DNA from 3 places in the Phreatobacter stygius genome. Region 2 is predicted to be linked to each of the others. Evidence: riboswitches for the same ligand, from Rfam matches in the RefSeq annotation. Region 2 holds a riboswitch; each other region holds the start of a gene.

Region 1 (5,708 bases), 170 kb from region 2:
TCCGGGCAAGCCGGCCGGCCATGCCGCGATCAGTCGCCCAGGCGCACGCGCAAGCCGGCATAAACCGCCGCGCCGCCGGCATTGTAGCCATAGACCTCCTGATAACGCTGGCCGAAAACGTTCTCGCCGCGGATATAGGCGGTGGCGTTCCGGGTCACGTCGTAGGAGAGCTGGGCGCCGACCAGCGTATAGGCCCTGAGATAGACGTCGCTTGTCCCGAGTGGCCCGAAGAACCGGTCGCGCATCGTGCCGTTATGGGCAAGCGTCACGGTGAACTTGCCCCGGTCCCCGGCGAAGGCGGCGGTGGCCGACAGGCTTGCCGCATGTTTCGGCCGGCGCGCCGCCTCCTTGAACACATAGCCCGCAAACGTGTTCTCCGCCGAACGCGTATCGGTATAGGTGTAGGACGCGCTGATCCGCAGCCAGTCGAGCGGCCTGGCCGTGACCGAGGCCTCGACGCCCTGGCGCGAGGTCGCGAAAGGCAGGTTCTCGACCGTGGTGCCGGAGCCGACGATCTCGTTTTCCAGATTGGCCCGGAAATAGGTCAGGTCGGTGATCAGCCGGCCGCCGAACCAGCGCTGCTCGATACCGGCATCCCAGCCGATCGACTGCTCCGGCCGGAGATTTGGATTACCGACAAAGGTGTTGGTGAAACCGAACTGCTCGATGAAGGTCGGATTGGTCACGCCCTTGCCGAGCGAGGCATGCAGCCTGGTGCCGGTGTCGAAGCTCTGGGCGGCGGTGACCCGCCAGGTCGCGGCATTGCGGAACGACGAATTCCAGTCCTGGCGCAGCGCCGCCGACAAGGCAAAGCCGGTCGGAAGACTGAGCAGGTATTCGCCATAGAGGCCCTTGCGCTCGCGGCTCTGGCCCGTTCCGGCGAAACCGCCATTGACGAAGGGGCCGAAGAAACCGTCGCTCTCGTAATAATAGCGGAAGCGCTCGCGCACGATCTCGGCGCCGCCGACCAGCGTGTGGCGGGCGCCCAGAAAACCGGGCGTCTCGAACGTATAGGCCGAACGGTATTCCGCCCGGTTGCGCTCGGTCTGCGACCAGAAGGCCTGGCGTTCGAGAAAGCCGAAGGAACTGACATAGGCATCGGCGGCATTGGTGTTCTGGCGCGACGTGTCGGCGGAAAATTTCTGGATCCAGCGGCCGTCGGCCAGGCTGACGGTGCCGACGATCCGGCCTTGCAGGTCATTGGTCGTGCCCCGACCGGACCCATTGGCCAGAAAGCCGTAATTGGGGTCGGTGGCAAAACCCGGTCCGAAGGCGCTGTTGGCCGGGTTGTAGAAGCCGGTGCGGCTGACCATCCTGAGCGTGGCCTCGAGATTGAACCAGTCGGAAAGGTCGGCGCCGAGCTTGGCGCTGAACGACCCCATCTCGGAGCCGTTCGGCCGTGTCGTGCCGGGCGCGACGACGAAGCCGCCGGCACGCAGGCCCGAGACCGACAGGGCGCCGTAGAGCGGTCCTTGCGCGCCGCGCACCGAGGCCGAGCCTTGCAGCGTGCCGAACGAACCGCCTTCGAGGCGGGCGGTCAGCTCGGGCCTGGCCAGTCCGCGGCCGGACTTGGTCGTGATCAGGATGACGCCGGACTGGGCGTTCGGCCCCCAGATGCCGGATTGCGGTCCGCGCACCACCTCGATCCGCTCGATAGTGTCGACCGGCAGGTTGGCGAGGTCGCTGTCGCCATTGTTCACGTCGTTGATCGGCACGCCATCGACCACGACAAGGGTATGATTCGCCTCGGCGCCGCGAATGCGGACCTGGCTCAGGCCGCCGCGGCCACCGCCCTGGCCGATGGCGACACCCGGCACCAGCCGCAGCACGTCGGGCAGCGTCTGGGCGCCCTGGTTGCGCATGTCTTCGGCGGTGATCACGGTGACCGCCGAACCGACGCGCGGCGCTTCGACCGGCACGGTGCTGGCGCCATAGACCATGATGTCGGGCAGCGGGATGGCCGGTTGCGTGGCCTGCTGGGCCAAGGCTGGCAGAGCGAAGACAGGCAGAGCCAAGGCCGGCAGGGCGAGAAGGCTGGTGAGGCTGAGGATCAGGCGTTGCGCCATGGCGGATCTCCGCGGAAGGGACACGGGATCGCGGAAGCCTCAAGCTTCGAAGGCGACCCCATTGGCCCTCCGCGACATCAGGTGTCACCGAAAAAGCGGCTGCCCGCTCCCCGCACGCGCCATCCCGCACGTTCGGACAGTGACGTCGCGGCGGCCGGTCTCCTGGCTTGCGGGTCGTTGCCGGGGCTCCGCCTTCCCGAGGGCCGAAACTGGCCGTCAGTGGCATTCAGGAACCGGCTCGCCGCTCACAGTTGCGGGGGCAGCTGCGGATTTGCGCTGGACGTCGAACGGGGCCTGCCGGGCAGGTTTGGTCGTCGGTCCGGTGCTCACCGCATTCCCGTGGCCATTGCAAGCAATGGCCGCCGTCGCGAGTTCCGCTAAAAGGCGGGCTCGTCACGGTTTTGTCAATTGTCGGAAAGAAACAGCCCGTCCTGGCGTTCGGCCAAGGCGGGCTGTTCAAAGCCGGGCTGTTCAAAGCCGGGCTGGTGTCAGAGGTCCAATGCGATCAGACCGCCTGGCTCCACTGCACCGGCACGAGCTGGAAGCCATTGCCGTCCTTGGCGATGAAGCCGGTGGCCGGGAAGGGCGCGTGGTAAAAATGCACCTGGGTCCGCTCGGTCGACACCATGTCGAGGACGCGCCGGCGGGTTGCCCGCGCCATGTCGGCATCCTGGTCGAAAATCGCCGACCAGTCGGGGTTGCGCACGAACAGCGCGGGATGACTGGTGATGTCGGCGAGGTAGGTCAATTTGGCATTGCCCGAGGCGATGCCGAAGATGGTGTGGCCGGGCGAATGGCCGTGAGCCGCGACCGAGGTGATGCCCGGCGCCACTTCCGCGCCCGGCGTGAAGCGCTTCACCTGCGCGGCGATCGGCTGGAACACCCGGCGGGCATTCTGGAACCCGCCGCGCGCGCCATCCGGCGCCTGGCCCATGCGCTCGTCCGACATCCAGAAGTCCCATTCCGGCGCCGGCACGTTGATCTCGGCATTGGCGAAGACCGCGGTGCCGTCCTTCAGCCGGATGCCGTTGATATGGTCGCCGTGGAAATGGCTGATGACGATCGAATTGACCTGGGCCGGATCGAAGCCGGCGGCGCGGAAATTGCGCATCCAGACGCCGCTGGTCGGCGCGCCCGAATCGCCATTGCCGGTGTCGATCAGCACCAGCCTGCCGCCGGTTTGCACGACCAGCGTGGTGAAAGTGTTCTGGAACGCATCGGTCGGCAGGAACGACTTGCGCATGGCGTCCTGGACATCGGCGAGCGGCGCATTGCGGACGAACCCGTCGAGCGGCCTGAGGGCGAAACCGTCATTGATCGCGGTGACCGTGATGTCGCCGACCTTGTAGCGGTAGAAGCCCGGCGCCTGGGCCGGAGCGGCGGTCTGGGCTTGCGCTGGGCTGATCATGGCGCTGGTTCCAATCGCGGGAGCGGCGACCGCGACCGCACTGGCGGCTAGGGCATGACGACGTGTGATCATTGTGGCGTCTCCGGCAGCGGGTGCAACGAGGGGTTGGCGTTGCGACGCTAATCTGCACGAATGACTTGGGAAAGACCTGCGCTCGCCGGCGCAAATCACGGCCTCGTGAAGCGTTTCGGCCGCGCCGGCGGAACGCCGTCAGGGAATGGTGCCGGCAGCGGGACTCGAACTCGCGACCTACCGCTTACAAGGCGGTTGCTCTACCAACTGAGCTATGCCGGCCCATATCGGCATCGGCCTAGCAATGCGGGGCTCCGCGCGCAAGAGTGCCGAGCCGATTATGGCACCGCGGCCGTTCACAGCGCCGCGCTGAACGCTGCTCCCCCAGACATGAAAAAACGCCGGGGTGGAGGAGCCCCGGCGTTGGTCTTGGAAGTACCGGCTTCAGGCCGGCACGCACTCAAGGTCTGGTTGAACCCTGTTCAGTTCGACGAAGAGAAGGCCGAGGACGGCACGACTTCGCGCTGGATCAGGCTGCGCTCGGCATTGTTGACGCCGACGGCCTGGCCGCCGAACGCGCGAGGCGAGGTGAACTCGCGCGGCTGGTTCGGAGCATAGGTGGTGACCGAGGGGGTCTGGATGAAACCGGCGGCGTCGCTCATGCCCTGAGCGAAGGCGGGAGCCGCGACGGCGAGCGGAGCGAGCAGCGCGGCGGCAAGGATGAACTTCTTCATGACAGTCTCCATTGGATGTCCCGGCGGCGGCATTGGCCTTGAGGGCCGGGCGGTTGGGTGTGGGGTCGGCGAACCATGTCCGCCGGTGATCAGTTCCAGGAAGAGAAGGCCGAGGACGGCACGGCTTCGCGCTTGATCAGGCTCTGGTCGGCCTGCGAGACGCGGCCGGCCCGCGCCGAGAACTCACGCGGCTGGTTCGGGGCATAGGTCGTGACCGAGGGGGTCTCGATGAAACCGGCGGCGTCCTGCTGGGCAAAAGCCGGAGCGGCGACGGCGAGCGGCGCGACCAAGGTCGCGGCAAGGATGAGCTTCTTCATAACGGTTATCCAACTGAGATCCCGGTGGGGAGGGACACGCCAAGCCCGGGATGTTTGTTTTGGTGTCGGCGGGAGGTGTCCGCCGTCGACATTGCTGAGATAGGTGAGGTCAGATCGAATTGCCAGTCACAAAAATGAGAAAATGCATGCGACAAGGCGCCTCAGTAGTTTCATCAATGCATTGTCGCAATTCTTACAATTGGGCGACGGGGCCGAGACGGGTCGCGCCTTTGGTCCTTCCATCATCAAGAAATGACGCGGTCAGAGCTGGAATCGATCCAGGTGACCTGGTTGTCCAGCGTCTTTGGGGTGTTCCATTCGCTTGATCGCAGCGATCCATGCTCATCACCGCGGCCGAAGTGATGGTTTCGTTTGCAGCGCCTCGAAACAACAAATTGCGGAGGTGCATTTTTGTTCGAATGATTCGTGCTCATGGAATGCATGAGAGCGGATCAGGCAAGACGGCCGGCACGTTCGGGGGTCGACAAGAAAACGTCGGACAAGAAAACGCCGGGGTGGAGCGGCCCCGGCGTTGGTCTTGAAAGCACCGGCTTGAAGCCAGCGCGCACGCAAAGTCAGGTCGACCAGATTCAGTTCGACGAAGAGAAGGCCGAGGACGGCACGACTTCGCGCTGGATCAGGTTGCGCTCGGCATTGCTGACGCCGACGGTCTGGCCGCCGAGCGAACGCTGCGAGGAGAATTCGCGCGGCTGGTTCGGCGCATAGGTGGTGATCGAGGGGGTTTCGATGAAACCGGCCGCATCGCCGCCACCCTGAGCGAAGGCGGGAGCCGCGACGGCGAGCGGAGCGAGCAGCGCTGCGGCAAGGATGAACTTCTTCATGACAGTCTCCATTGGATGTCCCGGCGACGGCATTCGCCTTGAAGGCCGGAAGGTGGGGTGTGGGGTCGGCGGACGATGTCCGCCGGTGGTCAGTTCGCCGCCGAGAAGGCCGAGGACGGCACGGCTTCGCGGTTGATCAGGCTGCCGGCAGCCCGGTCGTTCTGGGCCAGGCGGCCGGAAAATTCGCGCAGCTGGCTCGGGGCATAGGTCGTGACCGAGGGGGTCTCGATGAAACCGGCGGCGTCCTGCTGGGCGAAGGCCGGGGCAGCGACGGCGAGCGGGGCGAGCAGGGCGGCGGCGAGGATGAGCTTCTTCATGACAGTCTCCAT
Region 2 (5,708 bases):
CGCGCGCGATCAGCACCCGCTGGCGCTCGCCGCCGGAGAGGCTCTCGACCGCGCGGTCGGCGAGATCCGTCAGGTCGAGCCTGGCGAGCGCGCGGGCGACGACGGCCCGGTCGCGCTCGTCCTCGCCGTGCCACAGGCCGCGGCGGCGGGCCAGGCGCCCGAGGCCGACGACATCGCGCACGCAGAAGCCGAGCGCGGCATCGGCATCCTGCGCCTGCAGCGCCAGATGGCGGGCCCGCGTGGCCGGCGACAGCGTCTGCACGTCCGAACCCGCCAGCACGACGCGGCCGCGATCGGGCCGATCGAGGCCGGCGATGCAGCGCAGCAGCGTGCTCTTGCCGCAGCCGTTCGGGCCGAGGATGCCGAGGATGGTGTTCGCCGCGACGCTGAGGCTGACCTCGCGCAGGATGTCGCGGCTGCCGCGGCGGTACCACAGGTCCTCGACGAGAACGGCCGCGGCTGGATACGTGTCGGCTGGAACGGCCATCACGTCGCCTCAGAAGGTGACGGCATAGGACAGTTCCACCGTGCGCGGCCGCCCGAGCAGCCACATGGTGGAACTGCCGGTCACGGCATAGACCTGGTCGAACAGATTGTAGCCGCGCAGGCTGAGCCGGGACTTATCAGTCACCTGGTAGTCGATGCTGGCATTGACCAGCGCGTAGCCGGGTCGCCGCGCCGTATTGGCGAAATCACCGAAGGTCGGGCCGACATATTGCACCCCGGCGCGTGCCTCCATGCGCGGCGCGAAGGCCCAGGAGAGCCAGAGATTGGCGACCTGGTTCGGCACGTTCTGCGGCTGGTTGCCCCGATAGGAGACCGCGACGCCGCCGACGGATTGCCGGAAATTGTCATATTGCGCGCGGAGCAGCGCGAGATTGCCCTCGACGCGCCAGTTCTCCCAGAGCCTCAGCGACAGCGAGGCCTCGACGCCCTGGGACGATTGGCTGCCGACCTGCACGATGACGGCCGGATTGGTCGGCTCGACGGTCAAGAGGTTGTCCTTGGTGATCCGGTAGCCCGCCAGGGTGAACTCGCCGCGGCCGCCCCAGAAGGCCTGCTTGAAGCCGATCTCGATCTGCCGCCCTGTCGAGAGCTGGAAATTCCGCTGCGACACCGGCAGTGAGATCAGGCTGCCGACGGGGTCGACGCCTGTGGCATATTGGGCATAGAGCGCGGTGTCGGGAAACGGATTGTAGACCACGCCGAAGCGATAGCTGATCGCGTCGAAACTCTTGGTGAAGCTGTTTGCCGGGTTGATCAGGTCGTCACGGCGGATGCGCGGCGCCTCGTAGCGGATGCCGGCGATGAGCGCGAGCTTGTCGGTGACCGACAGGCGGTCCTCGGCGAAGACGGAGACCTGGTCGGTCGTCGTCTGGAAGGCCGGGCGTGTCCCGGCGAGATTGATGAAACGGCCGGGATCGAAAGCGTAGGGGTCGACGCTGCTCGTGCCGCCATAAGGCGAATTGCTGGTGTTGCGGAACGAGATTCGGTTGACGTCGAAACCGACCACCAGCTCGTTCTTCAGGCCGAACAGGCTGCCGCGCAGGGTGGCGTCGGCGCGGTTGCCGATCTGCTCCTGGCGGTGGAAGATCTCGATATAGCTGGAGCGCGCGATCCGCCCCGTGCTCGGGATGGCGGCGTAGCTCTCGACATTGCGCCAATGCCGGTCCGAGGTGATGCGATAGGCGGTGTTGCGGATGGTCAGGTCGGCATTCGGCGTCCACTCCGCCTTGAACTGGGTCCAGTTGTCCTGGAAGCGGATGGCGCTGTCGGCGACGTTGTAGTTGTTGAAGCGGAGTGCGCGATTGAGCTGGCCGTTGACCAGTGGCGTGCCGAAATAGCGCATCGGCTCCTGGTAACCGAAGTCGTTCGACAGCGTGAAGGCGAGATCGGGCGTGGCCTGGAACAGCAGTGCGCCCGAGATCGCCAGGTTGCCGAAATTGCCGTTCTGCCTGAGCCAGCCATCGGTCATGTTGCCGCTGATGTTGAAGCGATAGGCGAGCCGGTCGCTGATCGCGCCACCACTGTCGAGGGCCAGGCGCCTGGTGCCATTCGTGCCAAGGACGGCACGCACCTCGTTGATGGCATCGAAACTCGGCTTCTTCGGTACGACATTGATGATGCCGCCGATGGCGCCTTCGCCATAGAGGACCGAGGCCGGCCCGCGCAGCACCTCGATGCGCTCGACGTTCCAGGTGTCGAAGGGAAAGGTGATGGTGCCCGAGCCGACATAGAGGCGGGTGCCGTCATAGAGGTTCATCACCGAATTCACGCCGGCGAAGCCGCGCGAGGTGTAGGCGGCGCCGCCATTGCCGGGCGCGCCGACCGAGGTGATGCCGGTGGCGTTCTGGGTTACCGCTTCGGTGATGCTGTTCTGCCCGCGCTCGCGGATCTTCGCACCGGGAATGATCTCGATGCTGGCGGGTGTTTCGAGCGGTGTCAGGTCGAGACGGCTGCCGCCGCGGCTGGGCGTGCCGAGATTGAGGCCGGTCGGCACCACGGTGCCGCGGCCCTGGACGGTGATCGTGTCGAGCGTGACCGTGGCGGGGGTGGTCTGACCGCCCTCCCCGGTGGCGCGGGCCGCCGCAGCGGAGACCATGACGAGGCCAATGGCGGTGGGCAGAACAATGCGGGCTCGCGCCGCAGCGCGGCGCTCCGGGGGGCAAATGGACGGGAACACGAAGGGCCTCGCGGCGACGGATGTGGCACGTCACCGCGAATGAAGCCTCGCCGCCGGTCCAGTGCGGACAGGCGATTCGGCACCAGTCAGGACACCCCGCCCAACCTGTTCGCGCATGACCACGACTGACGGCAGGTCTCCTGGCTCACGGATCGATGCCCTCTGTCGTCTTCCCAGGCACAAGGCCCAGTGACATGGTGACAGAGGACTCTCCGCTTACAGTTGCGGGGGCAGCCACGGCCTTGAGCAGAGCTCGCACCGTATTCCCATTTTGATCCCATGCGGGAACCGTCAACCCAAGGTAGGGGGATTGGGCTCGGCAGGTCAACAGCCAAAACGGTGGGTGTGTCGCGATTGGTCGGATCCATGCCGCGATGCGGCTGACGGCTGCCGGTCAGACCGGGCGCCCGGAGGCCGGCCGCGCCACGGTGATGCCGTCGACGCTGACCGTCTCGAAGGCCACCTGGAAAACCCGCGCCAGCACGTCGGTTTCGACCAGATCGCCGGCCGCCATGTCGGCGGCGACGCGGCCCTTGTCGATCACCACCACCCGGTCGAACCAGGTGGTGGCGAGTTCGATCTCATGCAGGGCAACGATGACCAGGCGCGTCTTGCCCCGTTCGGCGAAACTGCGGACGAGATCGATCCGGTGGCGGATGTCGAGGCTGGCGCCGGGTTCGTCGGCGATCAGGACCGGCGGGTCGGTGACCTCCACCGCCGCCATCAGGCCGCGCGCTCTTTCGCCACCCGACAAGCCCGACCAGCGGCGGTCGGCGAGATCGGTCAACTCACCGTCGGCCAGGGCCTTGCCGACCGCGTCGGGCCCAAAACCCGGCAGCCGCTCGGCGCCCATCTCGACCAGCATGCGCGGGGTGATATCCCAATGCGGCACGAAATTCTGCGGGACATAACCGAGCGCCGCCGCCCGCTCGCGCCCGGTCAGGGATTGGAGGTCGCGTCCGCCGATCGTCACCGTGCCGGCATGATCCGGCTCGAGACCGGCAAGGATCTTCAGAAAGGTCGACTTGCCGGCGCCGTTCGGGCCAATGACCGCGACCGTGCCGGTGGCGCCGGCGGCGAAATCGATGCCGTCGACGATCGGCCGGCCGCCACGGATCAGGCGGAGACCCTGAGCGTTGACGCTGCTCATGATTTCAGCCGCCGCGCCAGCAGGAACAGGAAGAACGGCCCACCGGCAATGGCGGTGACCAGGCCGAGCGGGATTTCCGCCGGCGGCAAGGCCGAACGGGCGATGGCGTCGGCGACCACAACGACGATGGCACCGGTGAAGGCGGAGGCCGGGATCAACAGCCGGTGCCGCGGTCCGACCAGCCAGCGCGCGATATGCGGCGCGGCAAGCCCGACAAAGGCGACGAGCCCGCCATAGGCCACGGCGATCGCCACGACGATCGCGCCGACCAGGACGCAAAGCGTGACGAAACGGCGGACGTCGAGACCGAAGCCATGGGCCATGGCCTCGCCGAGGCCAAGGAGATCGAGCCCTTGCGCGGTCCTGAGCGCCAGCATGATGGCGGCCGCCAGCAGTGCCGCTAGCAGGGCGAGACCCTGCCAGGACGGCGTCTGGATGCCACCGAGCACCCAGCTCAGCACGACCTGCAGGTTGATCGTCTCGTCCGACAAGGCGAGCATCATGAAGGACCTGACGGCGCCGAGCACGGCGGCGACCGCGACACCGGCGAGCAGGAGGCCGGCGGCATCGACCACGCCGGCCACCCGCGACACCGCCAGGACCAGCACGGTAGCGCCCCAGGCGCCGGCAAAGGCCAGCACCGGCAGCGACAGGGCCTGTGGCACACCGAGCGGCACCAGCAGGGCAACCGTCGCGCCGACCGCGGCGCCACCGGCCGAGCCGAGCAGATAGGGTTCGGCGAGCGGGTTGCGGAACAGGCCCTGGAACAGGCAGCCGCCGAGGCCGAGCAGCGCGCCGACGGCCGCCGCGGCCAGCACGCGCGGCAGGCGCCAGTCGATGATCAGCCGGCTATCGAGCGACTGGTCGCCGCTGACGGCGGTCCAGAGCGCGGCGGGCGATGCCCAATCGTGGCCGGCGGAGAGGCCAAGCACCATGACGGCGAGCAAGACGGCGCCGAGCGACAGCCAGACCCGGGTCATGGCCTGGCTTCCGGATGCAGCAGGGCCGCAAGCTTTTCGATGCCGCCGACCACCCGCGGGCCGGGGATCAGGAACTCGGCGCGCGACACCGTGAAGACCCGCTTCTCCTTCAGCGCGCGCAGGCTCGACCAGCCGGGCCGGGCAAACAGATCCGCCATGTCGGCGGCGGAACCGGCGAACAGCACGACATCGGGGTCGGCGCGCAGCACGGCTTCGGGCGAGACCTGGGACAACATCTGCGCCTGGTCGAAAGCCAGACTGCCACCGGCGGCGATGATGGCGTCGGCGGTATAGCTGCCGGAACGGGCGATCAGCAGCATGCCGGTGGCGACACGGCCGGTGATCATGACGATGCGCGGCCGGGATCGGCCGGCGATGCGGGCGGCGACCGCATCGAGGCGCGCCTGCAACAGGCCGGTCACGGCTTCGCCGCGTTCCGGCACGCCGGTCGCGCCGGCCACCAGGCGAATATTGGCCATGACTTCGGGAATGCTGCGATGGGTCAGCACGATGATCGGGATGCCGAGCCGCTCCATCGGGTCGACCAATTGGTTCACCGCCTGGCGCGCCGGCGTGACGACGACGAGATCGGGGCGCTGGCGCACCACCCGGTCGACCGAGAAACCGAGCCGGCCGCCGACCGTCGGGCGGCCGACCACTTCGGGTGGAAAGCGGGTGAAGGTTTCGATGCCGACAATGCGCTCGGCCAGGCCGATCGCGGCGACCAGTTCGGTATTCGAGGCGAAGATGGTGACCAGCCGCGCCGGCGGACGCGCCAGCACCACCTGCCGGCCGAGCGCGTCGACGATCGCCTGGTGATCCGCGGCCAGGGCCGGGGTGGCGGTCGGCGCGGTCGCGAGCGCCAGTCCAAGACATGCCGCGGCGACCGCTTTCA
Region 3 (5,708 bases), 1.8 Mb from region 2:
CACCCGACATGTTCGATTTGACATAGAGGTTCTGGTAGGCCGGCTCGATCGACTGGGCGACGCCGCAGATATTCGAGATGGTGGCGGTCGGGGCGATCGCCATGACATTGGAATTGCGCATGCCGACCGTGGTGACGCGCGCCCGAAGCGAAGCCCAGTCGAGGCGCTGCGAGCGATCGAGGTCGAGCTCGCCGCGCGCGGTTTCCAGAAGTTCGATCGAGTCGATCGGCAAGATCCCCTTCGACCAGAGCGAACCTTCGAAGCTCGGATAGCGGCCGCGCTCGGCGGCGAGATCGGCCGAGGCCGAGATCGCCTCGAAGGCAAGCGCCTCCATGCTGCTATCGGCGAAGGCGACTGCCGCCTCGGAGGCATAGGCGATACGCAGCGTCTGCAGCGCATCCTGGAAGCCCATCAGGCCAAGGCCGACCGGACGGTGCCGGAGATTGGACCGGCGTGCCTCCGGGATGGTGTAGAAATTGATGTCGATGACATTGTCGAGCATGCGCATGGCGGTCGTCACCGTGCGCTTCAACCGGTCGCGGTCGAGGCTGTCGGCCGTCACGTGCTGGGCGAGATTGACCGAGCCGAGATTGCACACCGCGACTTCGTCGTTCGAGGTGTTCAGGGTGATCTCGGTGCACAGGTTCGACGAATGCACGACACCGGCATGGCCCTGGGGCGAGCGGATGTTGCAGGGATCCTTGAAGGTGATCCAGGGATGGCCGGTCTCGAACAGCATGGTCAGCATGCGCCGCCACAGGTCGCCGGCGCGGACCTGGCGGAACACCTCGATCTCGCCGCGCGCGGCCTTGGCCTCAAAGGCCTCGTAAGCCGTCTTGAACGCCGGGCCGTAGAGGTCGTGCAGATCGGGTGTCTCGTCGGGTGAGAACAGGGTCCAGGCGGCGTCCTGCTCGACCCGCTGCATGAACAGATCAGGCACCCAATGGGCGGTGTTCATGTCGTGGGTGCGGCGGCGGTCGTCGCCGGTATTCTTGCGCAGGTCGAGGAATTCCTCGATGTCGACATGCCAGGTTTCGAGATAGGCGCAGACCGCGCCCTTGCGTTTTCCGCCCTGGTTGACGGCGATCGCCGTATCATTGGCGACCTTCAGGAAAGGCACGACACCCTGGCTTTCGCCATTGGTGCCCTTGATATGGGCGCCGAGGCCGCGCACCCGGGTCCAGTCATTGCCGAGGCCGCCGGAATATTTGGCCAGCAAGGCATTGTCCTTGACGCTCTTGAAGATGCCGTCGAGGTCGTCGGGCACGGTGGTCAGGAAGCAGGATGACAGCTGCGGCCGGAGCGTGCCGGCATTGAACAGGGTTGGCGTCGAGGCCATGAAGTCGAAGGACGACAGGAGGTCGTAGAATTCGATGGCGCGGGCCTCGCGGTCGATCTCGCGCAGGGCCAGGCCCATGGCGACGCGCATGAAGAAGGCCTGGGGCAATTCGAAGCGGCTGCCCGAGACATGCAGGAAATAGCGATCGTAGAGCGTCTGCAGGCCAAGAAATTGGAAGGCGAGGTCGCGCTCGGGTTTCAATGCGGCGGCGAGCCGGCCGAGGTCGAAACGGCCGAGTTCCGGATCGAGCAATTCGTGTTTGATGCCGGTCGCGACATAGCCGGCGAAATAGTCGCCGTAACGCGCCGCCATCTCGGCTTGGGTCGCCTGATCGGGGCGGCCGGCAATGAAGCTCAGCGCCTCGCGTCGGAGCTTGTCGAGCAGCAGGCGGGCGCTGACGAAAGTGTAGTTCGGTTCGGTCTCGATCAGGGTGCGCGCGGCGAGGATCGGCGCCAGCGCCAGCTCGTCCAGCGAAATGCCGTCATAGAGATTGCGATGGGCCTCGGCGATGACGGTTTCGGCAACCACGCCGTCGAGGCCGGCGGCCGCCTCGTTGACGATCCGGGCGAGCCTTGCGGCGTCGAGCGGCGCCCGCTCGCCCAGCGCATTGATCATGCTGAGCATTGGCGCGGCCGGCGCCGGTGCTGTTTCGGCGAGAACCTGGGCACGTTCCCTGGCGCGCTCGTCGCGATAGAGCACATAGGCGCGCGCCACCTTGTGATATTCGCCGCGCATCAGCGCGAGCTCCACCTGGTCCTGGACGTCCTCGATATGGAAGGTGCGGCCGGCATCGGCCCGGCGGATCAGGGCGTTGACGATCTGGCCGGTCAGGACCTCGACAATGTCGTGGACACGCCGCGACGCCGCCGCACCGGTGCCTTCCACCGCCAGGAAGGCCTTGGTCAGCGCCACCGCGATCTTGGCAGGGTCGAAGGGGGTGACGCCGCCATGGCGGCGGATCACCTGGTAACCCGGTTCGCTCGCCGTCTTGGCGGACGCCTGGGAGATGGGAGGCAACGCGCTTGGCGCGGTTTCGGTTTCGATCAACAGAGACATCGGCAGACCCCAGACAGTGTGGGGGCTTGGGCCAAAAAAGGACGCCGCCGGAAACGGAACGGCGCCTTCGCCCTCCCGCTGATGCAAGCGACCCACCAGGACACCCCGCCCGTGGACGTTCAAGATGTCGGGGCAGGTCTCCTGGCTCACGGGTCGTCGGGCTGTCTGGCCTTCCCGAAGCCCTCCTGGGCCCCAGTGACACGTCTCGACAGCGTCTCGCCGTTTACAGTTGCGGGGGCAGCTCCGGCTTCGATGCGAACGGCATCTTCCCGGATTCCCTCTTAGCTCCCGGTGCGACTCAGGAGAACCTCGACCTCTATATATAGCGGCCCAGTCGACCTCAGTGTCAACAGGTTGTGGTTTTTGAAATGCGCGCTTGGCATCACCAAGCGTCCTTGTTTTGCATAAAGATATGACGACATAAAGATGTCTTTATATCTCCTTGACTTTTGTCGCCCGCCGTCGCCAACTGACGGCGTCGTGGTTCTGCGGGCCTCTCCGGGCTCGCGGCTAAGAGGGAATCCGGTACGCCTTCGGGCCAGGCCGGAGCTGCCCCCGCAACTGTAAGCGGTGAGCCGCTGTTCATCTGTGTCACTGAGGCCTGAAGGCTTCGGGAAGGCCGAACAGCAGCATTGACCCGCGAGCCAGGAGACCTGCCTCGACCTGATAACGTCCACGGGCGGGGTGTCCGGTGTGTCGCTTGCAAAGCGGGCCGCCATGCGTCCCGCCAGCCTGCACGCGGCCGCTTGGCCTTCGCCCCAGCAAACGGGGTTTGCCAATGTCGTCTCTGTCTCTGCCTGTTGCCACTCTCGGCGTGCCGCGCATCGGCGCCAGGCGCGAATTGAAATCAGCTCTGGAAGGCTATTGGTCCGGCAAGATCGACGCGCCGCAATTGCTTGCGACCGCCGCCGGTCTGCGGGCGAGCCATTGGGCGCGCCAGCAGGCGCTCGGCGTCACCGTCATTCCGTCGAATGATTTCTCGCTCTACGACCACGTCCTCGACACCAGCGTCATGGTCGGCGCCATTCCGGAAATCTATGGCTGGGCCGGCGGCAAGGTGTCGCTTGCCACCTATTTCGCCATGGCGCGCGGCAGCCAAGGCCCGACCGGCGAGGCCGATCACGCGGCGGCCTGTGGCTGTGGCGCTCCGGGCCATGGCTTGCCTGCGCTCGAAATGACCAAGTGGTTCGACACCAACTACCACTACATGGTGCCTGAATTCGAACGCGGGCAGGAGTTCGCGCTGGCCTCGACCAAGCCGCTCGACGAATTCCTGGAGGCCAAGGCGCTGGGCATCGTCACCCGCCCGGTCCTGCTCGGGCCGGTGACCTATCTGAAGCTCGGCAAGGCCAAGGACGGCTCGTTCGATCCCCTGACGCTGCTGCCGGATCTGGTGCCCGTCTATATCGACATCCTGCGCCGGCTGGCCGCCAATGGTGCGGAATGGGTGCAGCTCGACGAACCCTGCCTGGTGCTCGATCTCGACGAGGCCACGCGGCTCGCGTTGCGCAATTGCTACCAGACCCTGGCGCGCGCGCTGCCCGATCTGAAGATCATGCTGGCAAGCTATTTCGGCGCACTGGGCAACAATCTCGACACCGCTTTCGGCATGCCGGTCGCCGGCCTGCACGTCGATCTCGTCCGCGCGCCCGATCAGCTCGACCGGGTGCTGGCCAAGGCGCCGCGCGGCCTGGTGCTGTCGCTCGGCGTCATTGACGGCCGCAATGTCTGGCGCGCCGACCTGCCGGCCTTGCTCGACCGGCTCGAGCCGGTGGTGGCGAGACGCGGCACCGACCACATCGAGATCGCCGCCTCCTGTTCCCTCCTGCATGTGCCTGTCGATCTCGACCTGGAGACCGGGCTCGATCCGGACCTCAAGGGCTGGCTTGCCTTTGCCGCGCAGAAGATGGGCGAGCTTGCAACCCTTGGGCAGGCGCTGGCCGGCGGGCGGCAATCGGTCTCCGATGCCCTGTCTGCTGCCGCCGAGGCTTCGGCCAGGCGGCGCAGCTCCGCCAAGATCCACGACCCGGCGGTGGCTGCCAGGCTTGCCGTGGTGACGCCGGCCATGGCGAGCCGCGCCCACGCCTTTGCCGAGCGCCAGAAGCTGCAGCACGACCATTTCGGCCTGCCGTCCTTCCCGACCACCACCATCGGCTCGTTTCCGCAGACCGAGGAGGTGCGCAAGGCCCGCTCGGCCCATGCCAAGGGCACGCTCAGCGACAGTGCCTATGACGCGTTCCTGCGCAAGGAGACCGAGGCGGCGATCCGCTGGCAGGAGGACATCGGCATCGACGTGCTGGTCCATGGCGAGTTCGAGCGCAACGACATGGTGCAATATTTCGGCGAGCAATTGTCCGGTTATGCCTTCACCCGGCACGGCTGGGTGCAGAGTTACGGCTCGCGTTACGTCCGCCCGCCGGTCATTTTCGGCGATGTGTCGCGGCCGCGGCCGATGACGGTCGGCTGGTCGTCCTATGCGCAGTCGCTCACCGACAGGCCGATGAAGGGCATGCTGACCGGCCCGGTCACCATGCTGCAATGGTCCTTCGTCCGTGATGACCTTGCCCGCGACCAGGTCTGCCGGCAGATCGCGCTGGCGATCCGCGACGAGGTCGTCGATCTCGAACAGGCCGGCATCGGCATCATTCAGATCGACGAGCCGGCGATCCGCGAGGGGCTGCCGCTGCGCCGGGGCGAATGGAAAGCCTATCTCGCCTGGGCGGTCGAATGTTTCAGGCTCTCGGCCGCCGGCGTCGCCGACCGGACCCAGATCCACACCCATATGTGTTACGCCGAATTCAACGACATCATCGACGCGATCGGCGCCATGGATGCCGACGTCATCTCGATCGAGACGTCGCGTTCCCGCATGGAACTGCTCGATGCCTTTGTCGGCTATCGCTACCCGAACGAGATCGGGCCGGGCGTCTATGACATCCACTCGCCGCGCATCCCGGCGGTGGCCGAAATGACCGAACTGCTCGACAAGGCCCGGCAACATCTGGCGCCCGGCCAGATCTGGGTCAATCCCGATTGCGGCTTGAAGACCCGCAAATGGGACGAGGTGCGCCCGGCGCTGGAAAACATGGTCGCGGCCGCCCGCCAGGCCCGTCTGTGAAGCCCGTGAAGGGGCGCGGCAAGCGCGCCCCTTCCGGCTCTTGCGGCTGGTCGATTTCAGCCCGGGACCAGATCGAAGAAGCCGACCACCGAGGCGAGCCGGCCATCGGCTGTAACGCGGCCGATATCGGTGCCCTTGACCACTGCCGGGCCGTCGCCGGCGGCAAGCTGCCAGGACAGCCTGACATTGTCGCCG

The links. A riboswitch is a leader RNA that binds a small molecule or an ion and turns the genes downstream of it on or off. The one in region 2 is predicted to bind cobalamin.
Region 1: another riboswitch for cobalamin. It lies ahead of E8M01_RS30175 (TonB-dependent receptor plug domain-containing protein); the one in region 2 lies ahead of E8M01_RS31070 (TonB-dependent receptor).
Region 3: another riboswitch for cobalamin. It lies ahead of E8M01_RS22395 (ribonucleoside-diphosphate reductase subunit alpha); the one in region 2 lies ahead of E8M01_RS31070 (TonB-dependent receptor).

Annotation. Positions count from the first base shown of each region.
Region 1 covers NZ_CP039690.1:6,375,640-6,381,347, forward strand. The annotation lists gene E8M01_RS30175 (TonB-dependent receptor plug domain-containing protein) at 30-2,066, opposite strand; cobalamin riboswitch at 2,202-2,448, opposite strand; gene E8M01_RS30180 (MBL fold metallo-hydrolase) at 2,572-3,474, opposite strand; tRNA gene E8M01_RS30185 (tRNA-Thr) at 3,693-3,768, opposite strand; gene E8M01_RS30190 (hypothetical protein) at 3,969-4,220, opposite strand; gene E8M01_RS30195 (hypothetical protein) at 4,310-4,537, opposite strand; gene E8M01_RS30200 (hypothetical protein) at 5,128-5,379, opposite strand; gene E8M01_RS30205 (hypothetical protein) at 5,469-5,696, opposite strand.
Region 2 covers NZ_CP039690.1:6,547,148-6,552,855, reverse strand. The annotation lists gene E8M01_RS31075 (ABC transporter ATP-binding protein) at 1-487, opposite strand, end outside; gene E8M01_RS31070 (TonB-dependent receptor) at 497-2,602, opposite strand; cobalamin riboswitch at 2,797-2,991, opposite strand; gene E8M01_RS31065 (ABC transporter ATP-binding protein) at 3,078-3,833, opposite strand; gene E8M01_RS31060 (FecCD family ABC transporter permease) at 3,830-4,813, opposite strand; gene E8M01_RS31055 (ABC transporter substrate-binding protein) at 4,810-5,708, opposite strand, start outside.
Region 3 covers NZ_CP039690.1:4,767,319-4,773,026, forward strand. The annotation lists gene E8M01_RS22395 (ribonucleoside-diphosphate reductase subunit alpha) at 1-2,395, opposite strand, end outside; cobalamin riboswitch at 2,510-2,722, opposite strand; cobalamin riboswitch at 2,860-3,070, shown strand; gene metE (5-methyltetrahydropteroyltriglutamate--homocysteine S-methyltransferase) at 3,174-5,513, shown strand; gene E8M01_RS22405 (nuclear transport factor 2 family protein) at 5,570-5,708, opposite strand, start outside.